Regions from separate parts of the Fusicatenibacter saccharivorans genome, predicted to be linked through region 2. Evidence: riboswitches for the same ligand, from Rfam matches in the RefSeq annotation. Region 2 holds a riboswitch; the other holds the start of a gene.
What was found. A riboswitch is a leader RNA that binds a small molecule or an ion and turns the genes downstream of it on or off. The one in region 2 is predicted to bind cobalamin.
Positions count from the first base shown of each region.

Region 1: linked by a shared signal. The riboswitch ahead of PGS38_RS04330 (prolipoprotein diacylglyceryl transferase) and the one ahead of PGS38_RS07005 (sirohydrochlorin cobaltochelatase) in region 2 are both predicted to bind cobalamin.

Region 1 covers NZ_JAQEGR010000003.1:181,534-189,606, reverse strand. The annotation lists gene PGS38_RS04335 (ABC transporter substrate-binding protein) at 1-28, opposite strand, end outside; gene PGS38_RS04330 (prolipoprotein diacylglyceryl transferase) at 108-3,878, opposite strand; cobalamin riboswitch at 4,158-4,361, opposite strand; gene PGS38_RS04325 (DUF885 domain-containing protein) at 4,481-6,247, shown strand; gene PGS38_RS04320 (polysaccharide deacetylase) at 6,338-7,810, opposite strand; gene PGS38_RS04315 (TrmH family RNA methyltransferase) at 7,986-8,073, opposite strand, start outside.
Region 2 covers NZ_JAQEGR010000006.1:32,503-40,575, forward strand. The annotation lists gene PGS38_RS06995 (ABC transporter ATP-binding protein/permease) at 1-230, shown strand, start outside; gene PGS38_RS07000 (amino acid ABC transporter ATP-binding/permease protein) at 230-1,960, shown strand; cobalamin riboswitch at 2,024-2,217, shown strand; gene PGS38_RS07005 (sirohydrochlorin cobaltochelatase) at 2,512-3,816, shown strand; gene PGS38_RS07010 (hypothetical protein) at 3,956-4,567, shown strand; gene PGS38_RS07015 (DUF2798 domain-containing protein) at 4,680-5,138, opposite strand; gene PGS38_RS07020 (TrmH family RNA methyltransferase) at 5,498-6,322, shown strand; gene PGS38_RS07025 (AraC family transcriptional regulator) at 6,414-7,289, opposite strand; gene PGS38_RS07030 (alpha-amylase family glycosyl hydrolase) at 7,496-8,073, shown strand, end outside.

The DNA of each region.
Region 1 (8,073 bases), on a different contig from region 2:
TCAGCTTTCTTTCGTTTTTTCCTGTCATTTGATATTCCTTTCTGAAAGAAAAAGCCGCTGCCATACGGCAGCAGCCCTTTCTCATTTTTTGCTGCAAATTATTGTACTTATTTATTCTCTTCTGCCTTTACCATCTGCTGGAACAGCTCGTTTGCCTGATCCTCGCATCCGAAGATCACGCCGTAGACTTTCAGCCACTCTGCTTTCGCAAGATCGGTCTTCTCGTCTGCGGAACGGTCAACCAGCATCGGAATGGTCAGGGTTGCCAGACGCTCTGCGGTGTCGGACAGACGCTCATTTTCCTCTTTCAGAAGTTCTTCCGGAGTCTTGTCTTCGTCTGCTTTCTCATCCGTTGTCTTATCGTCTTTATCGTCCTTCTGATCCTCAGCTTTGGTATCTGCGGTCTCGTCGGCTGCATCAGCATCTTCCTCATCTTTTGCATTTCCCGGAAGGAACTCAGACGGAAGAATTGCAAAGTCGATTTCGTCTTTTACCAGAGCTTTGTAGTCCAGATCATCGAATGCTCCGTCGAAGGAGATTTTTTTGTCTTCCATTGCTTTTGCAATGTTTTCGATCTGGCAGTCTTTCTGCTCCATGCCGACTGCTTTGATGCTCTCTGCTGCGTCTAACTGCTCATCGAGAAGTTTCAGGGCATCCTCAGATGCTACGTATGTTTTCTCAACCGGAAGCTGGATCACGATCATATCTTTGTCCAGTCCTGCCGGAATCTCAACATCTTTCGGAACAATCAGATATTTGACAACATTGCCTTCGTACAGCTCTTTCGTCTTTTCGGTCAGATCTTTCGCTTTCTCAGTGCTGGTCTTTTTGGAATCGGATGCTGCTGCCGCTTCTTCCTCGTCGGTTGCTGCTGCGGTATCCTCTGCTGCTGCGGTATTGGTATCTTCTGCTTTCTTGTCGTCCTCGGTCTGTTTCTCCGGATCACGCTCGGTATCTTTTGTCATATCGATCTCCAGCAGGGTGATACCTTCGTCGTAATGATACATCTTGAAGTACTCTGCGTAAGCAAGTTTTGTCTCTGCTTTGTATTCCAGTCCCATGATCTCTGGAGCGGTGGTATCCAGCTTGGAGTTATCGGTGCTGATCGTGGAGATTGTTCCGTCTGCTTTTACAAATCCTGTGCTGGAAGAAGTGCTGCCGCCCTTCTTTGCTGCTGCCAGGGAGATGAAGATGTTGTAGGAAATCTCATGGGCAACGGACATTCTGGTGGTCATACCGATGATGGTATTGTTCTTGTTCAGCTCAACCGGAATGGTGAAGATGCTGCTTCCGCCGCTGACATTTGCCATGTATTTATTTCCGTTTGCTTTTACATATCCGTAGTACGGACTGCTGAATGCGATCGTTGCATAAGCCTGTCCGTTCGTTACAGTAATCTTGCTGCAGGAGATGGTTACCTTTCCGGATCCGCCGGAGAAGGAGAATCCGTCTGGTGTGTAAACGCCGTCTGCCAGTGTGGTTGCACTGTCTACTTTGGATGTGCCGCCGCTTAAGTCAGACTCATATTTGGATTCCTGCTCCGGTTTGGTATCGGCCGGTTTCTGGGTCGGTGCCGGAGTCGGAGTGCTGGTCGGTTTTACAACCGGTGTCTCGGATGGAGATACGGTTGGGGTCTTGGTCGGAACGAGGGTTGGTTTCGGATCGTTGGAATCATCTGACGGCAGATCTCCGGTCTTTTTCAGGCTGGAGGATGCGATCGTGATGGTTCTGTCAAACCATTTGCCGCTCTTTACTGCGTGAGCTGCCACTGCCAGGCCCTGATCCAGTGCTTCTACCGGAATTTCAAACTGCAGTCCTGTTTTGGTCTCGCCGTTTAAGGTGTACTCACCTTCTCCTTTGGATGCAATCCATGCACTCTCATCTGCTGCTGCATCTGCTGCTGTTCCCAGATACAGGTAATTGTAACCTACTCCGCTTAAGGTGATAAGTGCTGTCATTTTTCCATCTTTTGCAGTCAGTTTTACTTTGACTACTTTAAACATTGCTGCACCAGTCTCAGCAGTTGCTTCGTAGATACCGTCTGCAATTTTGTTTGTCTCATCTGCCGGAAGATCTGAGGTCTTTTTCAGACTTGCTGATGCGATGGTGATGGTTCTTGCATACCATTTGTCCCGTTTTTCAGAATGGGATGCAACGGTAAGCGGCTGATCAAGTGCTGCTACCGGGATTTCATACTGCATTCCGGTTTTGGTCTGTCCGTCATCGGTCGTATAATCCGCTGTTCCGATGCCCGCGATCCATGCGCTCTTATCTGCAGCAGCTGCCTCTTCCGGAGTTCCCATATACAGGTAGTCATAAGCAACACCGCTTAAGGTGATCTTAGCTTTCATATCACCGTCTTTTACGGTCAGCTCCACAGCCACTACTTTGAACATCTGAGCACCCGTCTCGGCGGTTCCGCTGTAAATGCCATTTGGAACTTTAGATGGCTCCGGGGTCGGCGTTGCGGTTGGTGCCGGGGTCTCAGTCGGTTCCGGGGTTACGGTCGGTTCCGGGGTTGGTGTAACATCTGGTGTTTTCGTTCCCGGAATCACAAAGTAAAGCTGCTGTTTCGTATACCAGGTTCCGTCTTTCTTTCCAAGAACAATCGGAACGGTTGTGCCGGCTTTGTCAGCATCTACTTCAAACGCAAAGGAAAAACCGTCGTTTGCTTCCTGCATTCCCTGAATAACCGGTGCTTTTGCAAGGTCATCATTATTTCCAAAATACAGTTTATCAAACGATGTGTTGTTTGTTTTCAGGGTAAGAACAAGTTTGTCGCCCTTGTTGATCATGGTTGCCTCAGAGATGAGGAACATTTTGAATGCTTGACCGTTGTCCTTTACAACAGGTGCTTCTACGCTGACTGGTGTCTCGGAAGAATCATCGCCTGGTGTTTCACTCGGGGCCGGGGGCTCGGTCGGTTCCGGGGTTACGGTCGGGATTGCAGCGGTGCTGTGGATCGTAACAGTTTTATCAGCCCATGTTTTTTTCTTGGCTGAGCGAACGGCAACATCCATCTGTTTGTCAAGCTCTTCCACCGGAATTTCAAAACGATATCCGGTCTTTTCTGCACCGGTCTTCGTATCCGTATAGGTTTCGCTTCCTGTCGGAGCAATCCAGCTCTTTTCATCTGCTGCGGCAGCTTCTGCTGCTGTTCCCGTATACAGGTAATCATAGCCGGTTCCACTCAGCAGAATGGATGCTTTCAGTTTTCCATCTTTTACGATGAGTCTGGAAGAAATCACACGGAACATGCTTCCGGTTGCTTCTGCAGAAGTCTCATACTCACCATCTGCCGGTTTTGCTGCTTCCGCTGCTTTTGTTTCTTTCTCCTCGGCTGTATTGGATGCCTCATTTTTGGTTGTTTCTTTTACTTCCGTTTTCGGCTGTTCTGCCGCCGGACTGGTATTCTCTTTTACAGCATCTTTGGTTTCTTCTTTTGCCGGTGTTTCTTTTTCAGCATCCTGGGAAGTCTCATCTGCTGCTTCCGGCTCTTTTTCTGTGGTATCGGCAGTCTCTTCACCGTCTTTTGCAGTGTCCTCTGCAGTATCTTCCGAAGCATCCTCATCTGCAGATGGTGTCTCGGTCTCGTCAGATCCTGCCGGTGTCTGATCCTCTGCAGGCGCAGCCGGTGTTTCCGTCGGCTCTTCTGCCGGAGTCTCTGCAGTGCTTTCACTGCTCTCGGTTTCTGCCGGTGTTGTTTCCGGTTCTGCCGTCTCTGCTGTTTCTTCGCTCTGCAGCGCTTCCTCTGCGGCTGCGCTGCTTTCTGTCTGTGCTGCTTTTTCCTGCGTATCTGCTAATACGCTGGCAGTCGGGCTCATGATCATGGACGCCGACAGCAGCAGTGCCAGAAATTTGCTTGAATTTCCTTTCATAACTTCTCCTTTTCTTCGGATATCCTTCGCGCATCTGCTCCGGATTCCGTCTGACTTTTTCAGGCAGCTGGGCGGTGCCTGTCCCCGTCAATGATGTCTCCCTGCAAGTAATCTTGTTTTTGAGGACACATTTTTTCTGCGAAAAGACAAACAGACATCTGCTTTTTCTGCAAAAGAGTTTCTCCACCGGAGCTCTTTTTCGGACGCATGGCGACAAAAAAGCAGATGTCCGATTTTGCTTCGTACATCTTTCCATGAATATATGCTTTCATCGGAAGCGATTCACTAACCTTTCCAGCAGGTTTCCTGACTCGCAGATCTTCACGGCAGCCGCGCCTTCTCATGCGTTTCGCACAATGGCATTTCTGCAGCTAACACTCCCTGCTTACAGTGACCGGATCGCTCAGGATTTCCACCTGATTCCCTTTTATCTTCGCGGATTCTTTTTCAAATCCGTTCCGCACTGAAAAGTCCCTTATTTCATTCGTTACTGATTATAGCAAAGCCGTTTTGGAAAGTCAAATGAAAGGCCACGGAAAAAGCGCATAAAATCAGCATTTTTTTCATACTTTATGATAACTGTCCGCACCGGAGCCTATTCTATGAAACCAGCTTCTCTGCACCGCCGCATCCTGTTCCCTCTGCTTCTGTGCGGCGGACTTCTTTTCGCCCTGCTGTTCTGGTATTTTTCCCCGTTCTTTTCCCCTGGTGAGAACCGCCGGTTTTCCGCGTATGTGGAGGAACGGTTCCACTCCGAGGTAACCTCTTCTGCCATCACGCTCCACTATACCCTCGCTGATCCGGCTTCCCGCGGAATTGCCCCCGGCACCGCCTCGTTCGGCACGGTTTCCATCCCTGACCGCACCTCATATGATGCCCTGCTGCAGAGTGTGGAAACAACGCTCACATCCTTTCATCGCAACCGCCTCTCCGCGGAAAATCAGATCACGCTCGATCTTCTGCTCTACGAGCTGGACTGCGAGAAAATGCCGGGCAGCACCAGCCTTCTTGCGGAACCGCTCGGTCCGTCGCTCGGGATTCAGGCACAGCTTCCCATTCTGCTCGCAGAGTACCCGTTCCGCACACAGCAGGATATCGCCGACTACCTCCATCTTCTGCAGGATCTCCCGCGCTATTTCTCCGACCTCATCGCACTCGAACAGGAAAAATCCCGGCAGGGCGTGTTTCAGAATGACCTTGCGGTCGATGGCATTATCCGCCAGTGCAGTGCTTTTCTCGCCGACGCGGATACACCGGAAATCCATCTGCTCCACACCGTTTTTCAGAATAAACTGCAGGCGTCTTCACTGTTTTCTGAGGCGGAAAGGAATCTCTGTCTGCAGACGCATGAAAAACTCCTTACCTCCTGTGTTTTTCCCGCCTACCGCTCTCTTTCCGATGCGCTTTCTTCACTCCGCGGCAAAGGAACGCAGAACGCCGGCGGTCTTTCCCGGCAGGAAGGCGGACTTTCCTACTATGCGTATCTTCTCCGCAGCCGCGTCGGTGTTGACGCTTCACCGGAGGAGCTGACCCGCCTTTTAACACAGCAGCTTGCGGACCAGTGTGCCGAAATGCAGATCATTCTCGATCAGAATCCGTCGCTCTCCCTCTCCGAGCAGGCGCTCGTGCTGCCGTTCTCCACGCCGGAGGAAATGCTTGCCGATCTGCAGAATGCCGTTTCTGAAGATTTTCCCGTTCTTTCGGGTATCGCATACGAAGTAAAGACCGTGGATGACTCCCTCAAGGATTTTTTAAGCCCCGCCTTTTATCTCACACCGCCCGCCGATGTCAATTCACCCAACTCCATTTACCTGAATCCCGCGGATGAGATGACCGGCATCGAGCTGTATTCGACGCTTGCCCACGAGGGCTTTCCCGGCCATCTGTACCAGACCGTCTCGTTCTCGCGCTCCGACCCGCTTCTGATCCGCCATCTCTACGCGCCGTCGGGTTATGTAGAAGGATGGGCAACCTACGTTGAATCATATGCCTGCCGCTACGCCGCACGTAATCTCGATGCAAACACGCAGGCGCTCTGCCGTCTCTGGTATCTGAACCGCTCGGTGCATCTTACCCTCTGCTCGCTGCTGGATCTCGGAATCCACAGCCAGGGATGGCTCCTCTCGGATGCGTCAGCCTTTCTGGCGCAGTTCGGCATCACGGATGCGTCGGCCGCTGCCTCTTTATATCAGTATATTCTCGAGACACCGGCGAACTATCTGAAATACTGTGTCGGATCGCTCTCGTTTTCGCAGCTCCTCTCGGAAGTGCAGAAACAGGAAGGTGACTCATTCTCATTGATCGGTTTCCATGAAAAACTGCTCCGTCTCGGGCCTCTGCCGTTTCCACTCGTAGAAAAATATCTGTAAATGGTTCGCCCTGCTGAAAAAAAGATCCCACAGACTTTCTTCTATAAATAATAGAAAGTTCTGTGAGATCTTTTTCATTTTCAAAATTCTTTAACCTAAATTGTAAAGGGATGGATCATCTACCGGCCGATGCTGATCAATAACAGAGGCAGAATCAAACAGATCGCTTGTTCTGTCCTCGCCGCCTCCGTAGAGGTTCTGGTACAGACGGTATCCATCCAGGTTTCTTCGTCCCATACGCAGGTAATTGTCTCTTACCTGAACGAAATACTGGGAGGAATCTACGTTGCAGTAGATGTTGAAGCCCTGACTCTTTAAGTAAGCAAACTTCTCATTGTCCATCGTGTAATCATGCCAGTCGGAAAGATCCTGTCCATGTGCAAAGATGATGATATCGCTTCCGCCGATGAGCGGTGCAACATACGTCAGCCATTTCTCGGTATCCGCCTGGATCGTCTCGATCGGTTTGTCGCCGACACGGATATGGCCCCAGGTATGGCTTGCGAATGTCCAGCCGTCTGCTTTGATCGCATCGGCTACTTTTTTCGCCTCCTCGCACTCTTTATCCCAGTCGAAATCCGGGTGTGCATCAAGCCATGCTACCTGATCATCCGTCAGATCTTCTCTCGTCTTGTAATCACCGTCGGTGCGGTATCCGAGGATTCCATCGTAGCCGGTCAGTGCTACGGTTCCGCGCGCATTGTGGTATACGGCATCCGGATGCGCTTCGATAAACTGATCCATCAGCGGGATGCAGTCGTAAGCACCGGTCACAACAGTTCCGTCATCCTGAATGTATTCGCAGGTCGGTTTTCCGTCGTCGCCGACTACCATTTTGCTGGCAATGCCGCGTCCGTCGTAAGAGTGGTAATAGGAAAGGTCATCCAGAGAAAGAACGAATGCTTTCTTGCCCTCCGGCAGGTAAATGTCCCCTTCCTCGTAATGAACGGTTCCGTCATCATCTACGGTCTTTTTCACGAGATCGTTGATCGAAACCATGACATATCCTCTGTCGTACATCTGCTGGGTGATCGCGTTGAACTCATCCACGGTGGTCATCCACTGGCAGAAGCCTGCGGTCTGTGCGTTGTCCTGATAGAACGCTTTCTGCGGATCGACTACAAGAGAATGATAGAAAATGTGGGTTACTTCGTTGACGTTGACGCGCACACAGGCATCTCTCGTGCTGGTGTACTCTGCTACTTTTGTGATGATATCCGCGTCGGTTGCTGCGCCCTCTACGCTCTGGAGCTTTTCAATGGCTCCATCGTAATCGTATGTCTGCGCAAGTGCATCGGCTTCCGCCATAATCTGTGCTTTCGTTGTCGGCGCTTCAGCACTTCCCGTGCTGTCCGACGATACGGAACCGTCCACCTCTGCTGTTTTCTGATCCTCTTTTTCCTGTGCTTTCTGCTGGATTTTTTCTGTTCCTCCGGCCAAAGCCCAGATTCCAATGCCGAAGATGACAAGCAGAACACATAGAATTCCTGTTTTGATCATCAGCGCACGCTTCCGCTTTCTTCTTCGGAGCTCCTTTTTACTGATGTTTTTTTTCTCACTCATTTTTCCTTCCTCCCAAAACAGCTTTTGCTTTTCTGGCAAATATTACAGTTTTACCGGACTGACAGAAATTCAGCCCGGACTCTGCTCTTTCTATTTTAGCTCAAAATACCGGTTCTGTCGAGTAGGTTTCCGGCAGGTTAAGAGAAATGTAAGAAAACCGGTAACGCTCTTTCTTTTATGCGCGCTGGCCGTGTGCCTCATACATGAGAACGGCGGATGCAATCGCTGCGTTTAACGACTCCACTTTTCCTTCCATCGGAATA
Region 2 (8,073 bases):
AAGAGCTGATCATGAATGTGATTCATGAACTCGCAAAGACGAAAACGGTATTGCTGATTTCCCACCGCCTTGCGAACGTCGTACAGTCAGATCAGATTTATTTCCTGAAAAACGGTACCATCTGCGAGCGTGGAACGCATGCGGAACTGATGGAACAGAACGGCGCATACCGTCATCTGTACGACAGCCAGATGGTACTGGAAAACTATGGAAAGCAGGGGAATGCATGATGCACGAGAAGAAAAATACAGCAAAACGCAGAAGCGCCCTCCGGATTATGGGAAGCCTGATCGGGCTGGTGAAGCCATTGCTTCATATTATGATGGCGGCAATTATTCTTGGAACAATGGGATATTTATGTGCGATCTTCCTGACGATTCTGGCAGGACAGGTCATCGTGCATGGCTTACTGACGGGCGCGGCAGGGACGAGCCTTTCGGTGCAAAACATGTGGCTTGTACATACCCCGGTAAAAACGATACTCACGGTGATGATCGTGATCGCGGTGCTGCGCGGCATTCTGCATTATGCGGAGCAGTACTGCAACCACTTTATTGCTTTTAAACTGCTGGCGATCATCCGCCATAAAGTGTTTGCAGCTTTGCGGAAGCTCTGCCCGGCGAAGCTGGAAGGACGGGACAAAGGAAATCTGATTTCGATTATCACAACCGATATCGAACTTCTGGAAGTATTCTATGCGCATACGATTTCCCCGATTGCGATTGCAGCATTAACTTCTTTGATTATGGTATGCTTCATTGGAAGATACCATGTTCTGGCAGGGCTGCTTGCACTTGCGGCGTATCTGACGGTCGGCGTTGTGATCCCGATGTGGAACGGAAAGCGCGGAAGCCAGAAAGGAATGGAGTTCCGGACAGGCTTTGGCGAGCTGAACAGCTTCGTGCTGGATTCCCTGCGTGGCCTCGACGAGACGATTCAGTACGGACAGGGCGAAAAACGGAAAGAGCAGATGTCAGGGCGGTCGAAAGAACTGGCTTCTGTGCAGGAAAACTTAAGCCGCATGGAAGGCTCCCAGCGGTCTGTCACCAACATGGTGATTCTTCTGGCATCGTTCGGCATGCTGGCACTGACGATCTATCTTTACACGAAAGGCGGGATCGGATTTGAGGGAGTCCTGACCTGCACAATCGCGATGATGGGTTCCTTCGGCCCGGTCGTGGCGCTGTCCAGCCTGTCGAATAACCTGAATCAGACGCTGGCAAGCGGCGAGCGTGTGCTTTCCCTTCTCGAGGAAGCGCCGCTGGTGGAAGAAATTCCGGGAGATGCGGCATCCGGCGGTGACCACGCATTTGCAGGAGCCGAGGCGCAGAATGTAACGTTTGCCTACGAAGACGAGACGATTCTGGATCAGTATTCGCTGAAACTGGAACCGGGAAAAATCACCGGCATCCACGGCGCGAGCGGTTCCGGAAAATCGACGATCTTAAAACTTCTGATGCGCTTCTGGGATGTCCAGACGGGGCGCGTTTCCGTGGACGGAGCCGATGTCCGCGAAATCCCGACGAAGTATCTGCGCGATATGGAAAGCTATGTGACGCAGGAGACACATCTGTTCCACGATTCGATTGCGAACAACATCGCTATTGCAAAACCCGGCGCGACGCGGGAAGAAATTATGGAGGCGGCGAAGAAGGCGTCCATACATGATTTCATCATGACACTGCCAAACGGCTACGACACCGAAGTCGGAGAACTCGGCGATACGCTGTCCGGCGGAGAAAAACAGCGGATCGGTATCGCGCGGGCATTCCTGCATGACGCATCCATGATCCTGCTGGACGAGCCGACATCGAATCTTGATTCCTTAAATGAAGGAATTATTCTGAAATCCCTGAAAGAATCGGCAGAAGAGAAAACCATTGTGCTCGTATCGCACAGAGTGTCCACGATGAACGTCGCGGATGTGGTATATGAAATGGAAAATGGCCGGATTTCCTGATTTTACAGCACTTGACAGAGAAAAGACGATGTGCTACACTAACAGTCGTTAAAGAAAAAACAATTAAATATCGATGTGTAAGGTGTCGGACATGCGTGTCCGGTGAAAAGGGAAGCAGGTGTGAATCCTGCACGAACTCGTCACCGTATTTTGCAAGCAGGGGAATGATCCACTGGGAAACCGGGAAGGAGACCGATGCGCTGGAGTCAAATCCTGAAGCAATGAGCCGGGAGACCTGCCTTTCGCAGTACAGGAACGTTACGTTCGTGCCACGAGGAACTGGCAGTACAAAACAGGAAAGCGGACATTTGCCCCACAGCGGGTGAGATGGTTTTCTTTGTGATGAAAATACTGGAAGCCCCTCGTTGAAAAACGAAAGGGCTTCTTTCTATTTACGCGGGCAACGAGCCAAAGTCCGTGCTTGCACGAGACCTTAGCGACTGCCGCGATAACTTGAGAAACTCGCGGAGCGTGTTTCTCATAGTTTGAAATGTAAAACGTCCCCGATATTGGTTGTTGCAAAGATACCAGCAAATGGGAGGAAAACAAAAATGAAAAAGAAACTTGTAGTCGCTTTAATTTCAGCAGCTATGGTAACATCTATGCTCGGCGCATGCGGAAGCAGCAACGCATCCAGCAGCAGCGCAAGCAGCACAGCAACAAGCAGCGTAAGTGCATCTTCCGCATCTGAGGAAGACACCACAGCAGCAAGCAGCAGCGTAAGCGCATCTTCTGCATCTGAAGAGGTATCCGCAGATGCAGACCAGGAGGCAGCAGATAAAGTGGCAGCTTTGATTGACGCAATTTATGTACAGGAAAGAAATGATAACACCGACGAGCAGTGCAAAGAAGCAAAAGAGGCATGGGATGCCCTGACAGACGCACAGAAAGAACTCGTAGAAGGTGAGAACGCAGATCCGGATTACTTCGGAAGAGACACAGGGGATGCTTCCAAGGATGATCCGTTAAACGGAGACGAGATCGGCGAGAATGAGCTTCTGGTTGTAAGCTTTGGTACTTCCTTCAACGACAGCCGTGCTGAGGATATCGGAGGCGTTGAGAAAGCTCTGCAGGCTGCATATCCGGACTGGTCCGTAAGACGTGCCTTCACTGCACAGATCATCATCAACCATGTACAGGCCCGCGATGACGAGAAGATCGACAACGTAGATCAGGCACTGGAAAGAGCTGTAAGCAATGGCGTGAAAAAACTGATTATTCAGCCGACTCATCTGATGCACGGCGCAGAGTACGACGAGCTGAAAGAAGCAGTAGATAGCTATAAAGATAAATTTGAGTCCGTAACCATCGCAGAGCCGCTGCTTGGCGAGGTTGGAAGTGACGCTACCGTAATCAACGAGGACAAACAGGCCGTTGCAGAAGCAATCACGGCACAGGCAGTAAAATCTGCAAATTATGACAGTCTGGATGCAGCAGCAGAGGACGGCACTGCTTTCGTATTTATGGGACATGGTACTTCCCACAATGCAAAAGTAACTTACAGCCAGATGCAGACACAGATGGATACTCTTGGATACAAAAACGTATTCATCGGAACCGTTGAGGGCGAGCCGGAAGAGACCGCCTGCGAGAATGTGATCGAGGCAGTAAAAGCAGCCGGATACAAGAAAGTAATTCTTCGTCCGCTGATGGTTGTTGCAGGTGACCACGCAAACAACGATATGGCAGGCGAGGATGAGGATTCCTGGAAGAGCCAGTTTGAGGCATCCGGTGCATTCGATGAGATCAACACTCAGATCGAAGGTCTTGGAAGAATTGATGCTGTTGAGCAGCTGTATGTACAGCACACCAAGGCAGCTATGGACGGCAACGGCGTTCAGGACGATGCTGAATAATTAGGGGTTGTATTCCGAACGTAAAATAGAGTAAAATAAGATCCGGCAGTACGGCTGAAGAGACTCAGTGTGCTGTCGGATTTTAAGTTGAGCGGATGAAAAAGATCCGCTTCAAGGTGATACAAGGAGGAATTTTATTATGAGAAAAAAATTGGCAGTTCTTTTTCTTGGAGCAGCACTGACTGTATCCATGCTCGGCGCATGTGGCGGAAAGGATGCAGCGTCATCTTCTGCATCTGCAGTATCTGCGTCTTCTGCGGCAGACGCATCTTCCGCTTCTGTACAGGATGCATCTAAGGCAGAGAGCAGTACATCCACATCAGATGTTTCAGCAGAAAGCGCATCGGCAGCGGAGACTGCAGGAGAAAGCAGCGCATCAGAGCTGGAAGACGGTACGTATACGGCAGACTTCAATACAGACAGCAATATGTTCCATGTCAATGAAGCAAAAGAAGGAAAGGGTGTCCTGACGGTAAAAGACGGAAAAATGACCATCCACGTCAGCCTGGTATCCAAAAACATTGTCAATGTCTTTGTGGGAACAAAAGAAGAAGCACAGGCAGACGGCGCAGAGCTGATCGAGCCGACCACAGATGAGGTAACGTATTCTGACGGAACCACAGATGAAGTGTACGGCTTTGATATCCCGGTAGAAAAACTGGACGAGGATTTCAATGTTGCGATCATTGGTAAAAAAGGAACCTGGTATGATCATGTAGTCAGCGTATCCAATCCGGTACCGCAGGAGTAATCCCGGAAGAAAACAAAAGATATCCACAGAAGGCGAACCATTTTGCACCGTCTGTCCACAGAAATTGTGGAAAGAGAGGGGAAAAGCGGTTCGCCTTTGTGGATATCTTTTCTTATTTTTCCGGAAACAGTTTGCGGAACAGAAAACGGATGAAGGGTCCGCAGTACATGAGCTGCCAGAAGAAGGCAACCGGGAAGTTTAAAAACGTGGTCTGGAGCCAGACAGCAACGAATTCCTTTCCGGCATTTTTAAACAGCAGCGTTGCAATAAAACTCATAATCGGACACATAATAGCAATAATCATAATGGAAATTGCCAGCGTGATTACGATCGGACGATCCTGCGGTGTTACCATGCAAAAAGCTAATTTGTGAGCCAGATGATCCACGAGGAAAAACTCGAGGATAAAAGCGGCCGGCCACATGATTATCATCTCGTGAAACGCCATCAGAAAGACCTGATTTGTCATTCCGCCGATGTTCATGGAAATGTTGTAGCAGATCATGGCATAGACCATCAGAAAGGACATCATGAGGGTAAATACAACGTTTTGAAATTTTGTTTTTGGCATCGATTGTTCTCCTTTTCTTTGCAATTTTGAAAAATGGGCGCAAAAAAGACACATGTGTTGTTCGTTAACCAAGCAATGCACTTGTGCCGTTTCCAATCTGATACCAATCTTTTCTGCAGTTTTTAATTTTGAACCGTCGATTATTATAACGTCTCTGGCGGCGTTTGGCAAGAGGAAATTGAGAAATTTTTAAAAAAGACAGATAAACAAGAAAATTCGATGCGTGCTGGAAGCACGGTTTGGCGAATGGTGCGGGGAACGGCACCGGCGGGAAAAAGAATGGATTGCGAAACGGGAGCGGGATTGCTACAATAGAACATAGTGAAAACAAAGAGAAAACGCAAAAGGAAATCAATATTATGTCAGAGATCAGAAAAATCGAAAACTTTGCGGCGCCGGAGCTCGACGTGTATGCGCGTCTTTCAGAACCGCAGTTATTGCACTATTATGAACCGCAGCCAGGCCTTTTTCTTGCGGAGAGTCCGCGTGTCATCGAGCGTGCGCTGGATGTCGGATATGAACCGGTTTCGTTCCTTGCCGGAAGCGCAGAGCTTGCCGCAAACGAAGCACTCTTTGCGCACTGCCCGGACGCGCCGGTCTATACAGCAGAGACGAAGGTGCTGGAACAGCTCACAGGCTTTGCCCTCACGCGCGGCATGCTCTGCGCGATGCACCGCCGCACGCTTCCGGCTATGGAGGAAATCTGCCGGAATGCCCGCCGCGTGGCGATTCTGGAAAATGTCGTGAACCCGACGAATGTCGGTGCGATTTTCCGTTCTGCCGCCGCGCTTGGCATCGATGCCGTGCTTCTCACATCAGGCTGCAGCAACCCGCTGTACCGCCGCGCCATCCGCGTGAGCATGGGAAATGTCTTCCAGGTCCCATGGACCGTGCTGCCAGGCGGCAGTTACTGGCCGGAGCAGGGAATTGCTGCACTGCAGGAACTTGGATTTTATACCGTTGCGATGGCATTAAAAGAAGACTCCGTTCCGATGGATGATCCGTCGTTGAAAACGCATGAAAAGCTCGCCATTCTGCTCGGAACCGAGGGTGACGGACTGGCAAGTGATACGATCGCTGAAACAGATGCAACCGTGCTGATTCCGATGACACACGGTGTGGATTCACTGAACGTCGCTGCGGCGAGCGCTGTCGCATTCTGGGAGCTGGCGGGAAGAAGATAAAGATGTTCCGTCGGTACCGGAGATTACGGAATAAAAATAGGATCAGAGATAGATTTTCGGGATGCATATTTTGATGCATCCCTTTTTGAATTTATGAATTTTGAAATTCCTTCCGATACATCTGCGGCGTACATCCCACTTTGCTTCGGAACTGCCGGTTGAAGTTGGAAAGGTTGCGGAAACCATTGTCGTACGCGATTTCGGACACACTCTGCGTCGTACTGCGCAGCGCCTCGCAGGCGGCTTTGATCCGAAACTGTGTCAGATATTCAACGGCCCCGAGTCCGAAGGTCTGCTTAAAACAGCTCATAAAATAGCTTTTGCTCAAATGCGACAGCCTGGCAAGTTCCTCTATGGTAATCGGGTCGGCGAAGTGCTCCTGGATATAGGCGAGCACAGGCCGCAGGTTTTCAGCAGCCGCAGGCATGGCGGGACGATCGGTGCAGAGTTCCGGCGATGCGGCGAGCAGATAGAAGAAGCGGAGCAGCTCACTTTTCAGCAGAAGATCGGAGACAGCAGAGTTTTCAAGGATGCAGCGGAAAATCTGCTGGACGGATGCAGAAAGTGCAGCATAACTGGAATGTTCGGGTGAAATCGGTGCCTGGATGCGGCGCCGGGCGGAGAAAAACGGCTGCAGAATTTCCGTGTAGCTGCGGTCGTCATACCCGCCGATCAGCATATTCTTGTGGAAAACAATCGTATCATAAAACATCGACTCCTGCTCGGCGGGCAGAATGGCATGTACGAGGTTCGGCTGAATCAGAAAAATATCACCGGTATGCGCCGTAAGCAGACGGTCCTCATACTGAAAATACCCCGTTCCGCGTTTGATATAATTCAGCTCCATCTCCCCGTGCCAGTGCAGCGGTACGCCGGGAAAATAGTCGAGTATCCGGCAGTCATAATAACTGTAGGGAACCTGCATGGAGCCGTGCTGGCGTTTTTCTTTCGCAGCAGAAAGCATCATAAAATCCTCCTCCAAAAAGCATGTCCGTAAAATGCCGGAAATGGCAGAGCGCGGCATGCATAAAATCATAGAATAGTATTAGAATGAAATAGGAAATTACTGGTATTTCAGCGGATACAGTAGTAATATATCATATAGAAACACTTGCTGCAACGACGAAAATACAGCAGAAATAAGAGCGAAAGAGCGAAAGAGGGAAAGAAAAAATGTCAAAATGGTTAGATAACGCAGTATTTTATGAGATTTACCCGCAGTCCTTCAACGACACCAACGCCGACGGAATCGGAGATTTCCAGGGTATCATTGAAAAATTAGACTACATCAAGGAGCTGGGCTGCAACGCCATCTGGATCAACCCGTGCTTCCTGTCCCCATTTGGTGATGCAGGATACGATGTCGCAGATTACTGCCGCGTTGCACCGCGCTACGGAACGAATGAGGATCTGAAGAGAGTTTTCGAAGAGGCACACAAACGTGACATGCACGTTCTGCTCGACCTGGTTCCGGGCCATACATCTGTTGAGCATCCATGGTTCAAAGAATCCATGAAAGCAGACCGCAATGAATTTACAGACCGCTACGTATGGACCAATAACGTATGGGAAGCACCGGAAGGAATGGGAAGCCTGCGCGGCATTTCCGAGCGTGACGGCGCCTGCGCCATCAACTTCTTCTCCAACCAGCCGGCCCTGAACTACGGCTTTTATCAGCCGGATCCGGAAAAACCGTGGCAGCAGTCCTTTGATGATGAGGGACCGCAGGCAACGCTGGCAGCGATGGAAGA